Rosistilla oblonga: one gene and its partner. The protein of the gene in region 1 interacts with the protein of each later gene in a pairwise test. Links are inferred from orthologs where the notes say so. Each region holds a gene or a part of one and is shown in the gene's direction. Other genes may lie near its edges.

Region 1 (3,324 bases):
CTACAAGCTGGCTTCGCTCGACGCCCATCCGCTCCCCAGCGTGATCGATGTCGGTGGAGTCCCGGTTGGCGGGGGACAGCTTGCCATGATCGCCGGCCCTTGTGCCGTCGAGGAGCCCGATCGGATGCTGCGGATCGCCAAGGCGGTCAAAGCGGCTGGAGCCAATATTTTCCGCGGCGGCGCCTACAAACCACGCACCAGTCCCTACAGCTTCCAAGGTCTGGGAGAAGAGGGACTGAAGATTCTCCGCGACGTCGGCGATGAATGTGGGATGCCGATCGTGACCGAGGTGACCGATCCGCGGAACGTCGAAACCGTTGCCAAATACGCCGATCTGCTGCAGATCGGGGCTCGCAACATGCAGAACTTTGTCCTGCTGACCGAAGCGGGCCAGTCGAGCAAGCCGGTGCTGCTGAAGCGCGGGATGAGCGCGACGATCGTCGATTGGTTGATGAGTGCCGAATATGTGCTGGCACAAGGCAATCCGAACGTGATCCTTTGCGAACGCGGAATCAAAAGCTTCGACCCTTCGACGCGGAACCTGTTCGATGTCGCTGCGGTCCCCGTCGTCAAAGGCTTGAGCCATCTGCCGGTGATCGTCGACCCGAGCCATGCGACCGGCAAACCTGCGTTGATTCCGCCCTGTGCGTTGGCGGGAGTTGCTGCGGGTGCCGATGGGGTTCATATCGAAGTCCACGATCAACCGGAAGTCGCCAAGAGCGATGGACCGCAAGCGTTGCTGCCCGATCAATATGGCGAGGTGGCCCAGCAGATCGCCAAACTGGCGGCGCTGCTTGGCAAAACCATCGCCCCGCTGCCGGCTGGCAAATCCGCTAGCTAACGCGTCGGCGGGTGCGTGACTCAGCCAATTCGTGAGCCGCCGGCTAACAAAACACTGCTTAAAACGAATAACAAAACCTACTCGATACACAAACAACCGACAGAGAGATTGCGATGCGAAAGCCATTCATTTGTGGTAACTGGAAGATGAACACTCGCGGCGAGTGTGGCGTGGCGTTGGCGAAAGCTGTCGCCGCAGGGATTCCCGCCGGCAGCGAAGTGGAAGTCGGCGTTTGCCCTCCCGCCTGTTACCTCGGTGGCGTCGGCGCCGCGATCGCTGGATCGGCTGTCGGACTGGGCGCTCAAAACATGTTGGCTGAAGCCGACGGTGCGTTCACCGGTGAGATCAACCCCGCGATGTTGAACGACCTCGGGTGCCGCTACGTGATCCTCGGACACAGCGAACGCCGCCAGTTCTTCGGCGAAACCAACGAAGGCGTTTCCAAGAAGACCGGCGCCGCATTGGCTGCCGGTTTGGTGCCGATCGTTTGCGTTGGCGAAACGCTGGAACAACGCGAAGGGAATCAAACCGAAGCGGTTGTCGCCGAACAGATCGCCGGCTCGCTGGCTGGTATCTCGGCGGAACAACTGCCGACCGTCGTGATCGCATACGAGCCCGTTTGGGCGATCGGAACCGGTAAAGTCGCATCGCCCGAACAAGCCGAAGCCGTTCACGCTCACATCCGCAAGCTGTTGAGCGACAAGTTTGGTAGCGAAGCGGCTGAAAAAGTCCGCATCCAGTACGGCGGCAGCGTCAAGCCAGGCAATGCGGCGGAACTGTTGGGCCAGCCCAACATCGACGGAGCGTTGGTCGGCGGTGCGAGCCTGAAAGCGGAAGATTTTCTGGGTATTATCGCAGCAGCCTAAGGCGACAGAATCGATTGCTAGCAGGTTCTCGCAGCGAAAGGCTGCGAGATTGCCGCGATCGACGTCAATTCAATAGTGACGGCAAGCGTCAACCATTTCAAAAAACGGATTACTTACGATGACGGCATTGGTATTTGCAAGCATGGCGGGCGTTTTCTTTGGCTTGACGCTCTCGACTCTCTCCCTGTTCCTGATCCTGTTGGTCCTGGTTCAACGAGGCAAAGGGGGCGGTTTGACAGGAGCGTTGGGTGGACCCGGTGGCCAAAGTGCCTTCGGTACCAAAGCGGGCGACCTGTTTACCAAGATCACCTCGGTCGTCGCCTTGGTCTGGATCTTCTTGTGTGGTGCAAGCGTCTACGTCATGGGCAACGCCCTGCCACCTGTCGACAATGCCGTTGTCGTCGAATCGCCTTCTCTGGAAGGTCTCGATGCCGCCGGCGAAATGGTCGATGAATCGGCTGCTGTCGCTCTGCCTGGCGACGATGAAGAAGTTGTCTCGGAAGAACTCGTCGACCAGTCCGACGTCGCTGTTCCTGGCGATAGCGAAGAATCAGCGATGACCGAACAGCCAGCGGCCGAAGCGGCGAAGACTGAAGAACCTGCAGCCGAGGCTCCAAAGGCTGAAGAGCCAGCAGCGGAAGCTCCAAAAACCGAAGAGCCGAAGGCGGAAGCTCCTAAGACGGAAGAAGCCGCAGCCGAAGCAGCGAAGGCCGAAGAGCCAGCACCAGAAGCTCCTAAGGCTGAAGAGCCCAAGGCGGATGCTCCCGAGAGCGAAAAAGCTGGCGAGTAGTGCCGGTTTGGTCTCGAATGCCATTTGACGCGTCGGATTGTTCCGAAGGCTGCAGAAGTCTTCGGAACGTCTCTGACGCGTCGCCGCGGTGCGACGCGTTTTCCATCGCGCCCCGTCTCATTTAAAAGAAAATGTTCTGCCCCGTGGCAGCATTAAACTTCGGGGCGGCTCACATCCGCAACCGTCGATCGGTTGGCGGACGCCGGCGACTGGTTACGGTTTCCGGCGGTGCGACGAGCTAAAATCTTCAGGGCTGGCCCTCTGCCGAGCAAATGAGTCGGCGGCACCGCAATCGGTGGTCGGGCTCATGGGCTCCGTCTTTCGGCACCGTCTTGCGACACGAACGCGGGCCCACTTTTCGTCTCCACTCACAACAAAGCTGTCTACCAATGCTTCAAAGTATGACCGGCCAGGGGCAAGCTCAATCGACGGGCGACCTTGGAACCGTAAGCGTCGAGATTCGCACGGTGAACAACCGCGGCTTGAAGCTGTCTGCTCGGTTGGGAGACCAGTTGAATCGGCTCGAACCGCAGGTTGATGCCGTCGTACGCCAGCATTTGACGCGTGGATCCGTCAATCTAAACGCTCGCTGGCAGCGTGCTAGCGCCGCGTCGGCGTATCGGATCAACGAAGCGGCGCTGACCGAATATCACCGCAGCCTGTCGCAACTGCAAGCGAAGCTCGACGACACCGCGCCGATCGATTTGGCTCAACTGGCCGCCCTGCCTGGCGTGATCCAAGAGGCCGACGATCAGACGATCGACCCCAAGGAACTGTGGGCGCTGCTGCAACCGGTGCTGGTGGCGGCGTTGGAGAATCTGAACCAG
Region 2 (3,391 bases), 800 kb from region 1 along the record:
CCACGTCCTGGACGACGTTCGCAACAACGTCTTCCAAGACCAGGTCGCGTTGCCCAAACAAATTCTTGGTGGCGGCGGACGTGTGGTCCTGGGCGACGCGGGGCAAACGCCCAACGTCCACTTTGCGTATTTCGACACCGGATCGATTCCGGTCGTGATCGGACTGTCGAATCTTCCCGACAAAGCTGGCAGCAAAAAGAGCCCGGCGCATCCGGGCCCCGGCAGCGGATACGTCGTCTATTGCGAAGGGGGCCGTTTGGAAGGCCAACGCGGCCGCGCTCAAGCGTTTGATGCCGACGGGAAAAAGCTCGCCAGCTTCAAGGGATCGGGGGGCAACGTGTTGCATCAAGCGAACTTCATCGATGCGGTTCGCGCTCACGACCGTTCGCTGTTGAATACCGAAGTGGCTGTTGGCAACGACAGCACTGGTTGGTGCAACCTGGCCAATATCGCGTTCCGCGCCGGCCGACCGTATTCGCCGCAAGATGCCGCATCGGTCGAGTTGCCCCAGTGGAACACATTGATCGGCGAGATGGATCAGCATCTGAAATCGCACGAACTGTCGTTGGACAACAGTGCGATTCAGATGAGTCATCTGTTGACGCTCGACGAGAAGACCGAGCAGTTTGTTGGCGACGATGCCGATGCAGCAAACGCCTTCTTGAAACGGAAATACCGCGAAGGTTACGAAGTGCCAACGATCCAAGCGTAGGCTTGGGGGCACATTGGAATAACGCAAACGGGGACTCTGGTTTATTCGGAGGCCCCGTTTCTTGTATACTCATCGCCTGATTCCGTTTCGATGCGTCCTATGATTTTCCCACCGTTTCCAACAACCCGAATCCGCCGATGATTGTTCCTGTTAACCGCGAGCGACTGCTGCAACGTTTCCTGCAATATGTTCAGATCGGCACTGCGGCCGACCCGCACAGCGAGACCTATCCCAGCAGTCCGCAGCAGAAGGATTTGAGCCGCGTGTTGGCGGAGCAATTGGTTGCGTTGGGCGTAGCCGATGCGCACATGGACGACCACGGTTTGGTCTGGGGAACGGTCCCGGCAAACGTCGCCGGCGCTCCGGCGATCGCGCTGAACTCCCATGTCGATACATCGCCCGAAGCTCCCGGGGACGATGTGAAGCCGCAGGTGATCGTTTATCAGGGAGGCGATATTCCGCTGCCCGAAGACAATCAAGTCATCCGCGTCGCCGACTGTCCCGAACTGGCCGATCTGGTCGGCAAGACCTTGATCACCACCGATGGCACGACGCTGTTGGGAGGCGATGACAAAGCGGGAGTGGCGATCATCATGGAATTGGGTGGCGACGCTGATCGAAAATCCGCAACTGCCCCACGGTCCGGTCAAGATCCTGTTCAGCTGCGACGAAGAGATCGGACACGGCACCGACAAGATCGACTTGGCTCAATTGGATGCCGTCGCCGCTTACACGTTGGACGGTGGCGGAGCGGGAGATTTGGACGTCGAAACTTTTTCAGCCGATGGAGTTCTGGTCACCTTTACCGGGCGGAACATCCATCCGTCGATCGGCAAAGGGCGGATGGTCAACGCGACGCGGGCGGCGGGCTTCTTTCTGCAGCAGTTGCCCGACGATTCGCTCTCGCCCGAATCGACCGATGGCCGCGACGGATTCATCCATCCGTATGAGACCGAAGGAGGCGTCGGCCGGGCGGAATTACGCGTGCTGTTGAGGAGCTTCGATACGGCGGAGCTGACTCAATACGCCGATCGACTGCGACAAGCGGCAACGGCGACTGAACAACAATATCCCGGTCTCGCGGTCCGCGTCGAAGTCAAACCGCAATACCGCAACATGGCCGACGGTTTGCGAGAGAATCCGCGGGTGGCCGATCTGGCGGAGCAGGCGTTCCGAAACCTGGGCCGCCCGGTCCGACGCAGCATCATCCGCGGCGGGACCGATGGTTCGGCGTTGACGGAGAAGGGACTGCCGACGCCAAACCTGTCCAGCGGTCAGCACGCGATCCATTCGCTACACGAATTCGCATGCCTGGAAGAGATGATCGAGGCGGTCGAGCACCTGCAGGAATTGCTGCGGTTGTGGTCCGGAAACGACGGAGTAGCGGGAGCCATTGCGGTTGCCGAGGAAATTTTTGTTGCGGCACGATGCCTAGCTCGTGCGTTTGTCGCCCCGGCCGAGAATCGTTGTACTATGATGTGTAGACGCTGCATTGCACTACGCCTTCCCACCTACTGACGAGACTCGCCATGGTCGTGTTCTTTCGACGATCCTCTCTTCCGATTCTGACCTTTGCGATCTTGATCGCTCACGCAGTCTGCCAGCCGGTCGTCAGCCAGGCTCAACCGCGGCCGAACAATAAATACGGTCAGACCGATGATTTTCGGCAGATCGACCAGTGGCTGCCAACGCCCAATAAATACCGCTCCGCATCGGGAATGCCGGGCCCGGAATATTGGCAGCAGCGAGCTGACTACAAGATCGACGTGCGGTTGGACGATCAGAACCAGAAGATCACCGGCAGCGAAACGATCGACTACCACAACCCACGCTCCAGAGCCGCTGGGGTTCCTGTGGATCCAATTGGACCAGAACATCTTTGAACCGGGATCCGACGCGATCGCAACCGCGACGGCGCCGAATCTCTCCGACCGCGCATCCTTTAATACGATCCGATCGCTGTTGGCGCGGGAATCGTTTGAAGGAGGCTTCAAGATCCACGGCGTGACCGACGCCGAGGGCGGGCCGCTGAAATACACGATCGTCAAGACGATGATGCGGATCGATCTGCCCACGCCACTGCCGCCGGCGAATCGACGACCGTCAAAATTCGCTTCGACTACTTGATCAATGACAGTAAATTAATCCACGCCCGGACGGGGTACGAGTTCTTCGAGAAAGACGGCAACTACATCTACGAGATCGCGCACTGGTATCCGCGCGTCGCCGCGTTCACCGATTACGAAGGCTGGCAGAACAAGCAGTTCTTGGGACGCGGTGAGTTCACGCTGGAGCTGGGCGATTTCGAGGTCCGGATCACCGCTCCGGAGGATCACATCGTCGCGGCGACCGGCGTTTTGCAAAACGGCGAAGAAGTGCTCACCGAAACGCAGCGGCAGCGTCTGGAAAAGGCGAAGACCGCTAAGGAGCCCGTCTTCGTCGTCACGCCCGAAGAGGCTTTGAAGAACCAGAAGGATCGCAGCAAGCAGGACAAGACTTGGGTCTACCATGCCGAGAACGTTCGCGATTTCGCATGGGCCAGCAGCCGCAAGTTCATCTGGGACGCTCAAGGTCACGACCAGAACGAGAATCCCGTGATGGCGATGTCGTATTATCCGAACGAAGCCGAACCATTGTGGAGCAAATATTCGACGCACGCGATCATCCATACGTTGGATG

Evidence for each region. Proteins that work in one complex are often made in the same cells at the same time.
Region 2: the proteins of tpiA (region 1) and pepT interact in binary tests that used the Escherichia coli proteins (3 or more experiments, as listed by UniProt). The link is inferred for Rosistilla oblonga from one-to-one orthologs.

Annotation. Positions count from the first base shown.
Region 1 is NZ_CP036292.1:2,841,782-2,845,105, forward strand. The notes cover bases 1-2,830. They hold tpiA (triose-phosphate isomerase), read left to right. Parts: upstream 1-954; coding sequence 955-1,707; downstream 1,708-2,830. Other genes in these bases: aroF (3-deoxy-7-phosphoheptulonate synthase), read left to right, coding at 1-841; secG (preprotein translocase subunit SecG), read left to right, coding at 1,826-2,497. Outside these bases: CA51_RS10055 (YicC/YloC family endoribonuclease), read left to right, coding at 2,887-3,324. UniProt on the Escherichia coli protein: Involved in the gluconeogenesis. Catalyzes stereospecifically the conversion of dihydroxyacetone phosphate (DHAP) to D-glyceraldehyde-3-phosphate (G3P).
Region 2 is NZ_CP036292.1:2,040,714-2,044,104, forward strand. What follows is about bases 376-3,272. They hold pepT (tripeptide aminopeptidase PepT), read left to right. Parts: upstream 376-1,315; coding sequence 1,316-2,230; downstream 2,231-3,272. Other genes in these bases: CA51_RS07280 (Gfo/Idh/MocA family protein), read left to right, coding at 376-712; CA51_RS26460 (hypothetical protein), read right to left, coding at 754-1,362; CA51_RS26120 (hypothetical protein), read left to right, coding at 2,242-2,595; CA51_RS26125 (hypothetical protein), read left to right, coding at 2,576-2,839; CA51_RS07290 (M1 family metallopeptidase), read left to right, coding at 2,836-3,272. Also shown: more of CA51_RS07280, read left to right, coding at 1-375; more of CA51_RS07290, read left to right, coding at 3,273-3,391. UniProt on the Escherichia coli protein: Cleaves the N-terminal amino acid of tripeptides.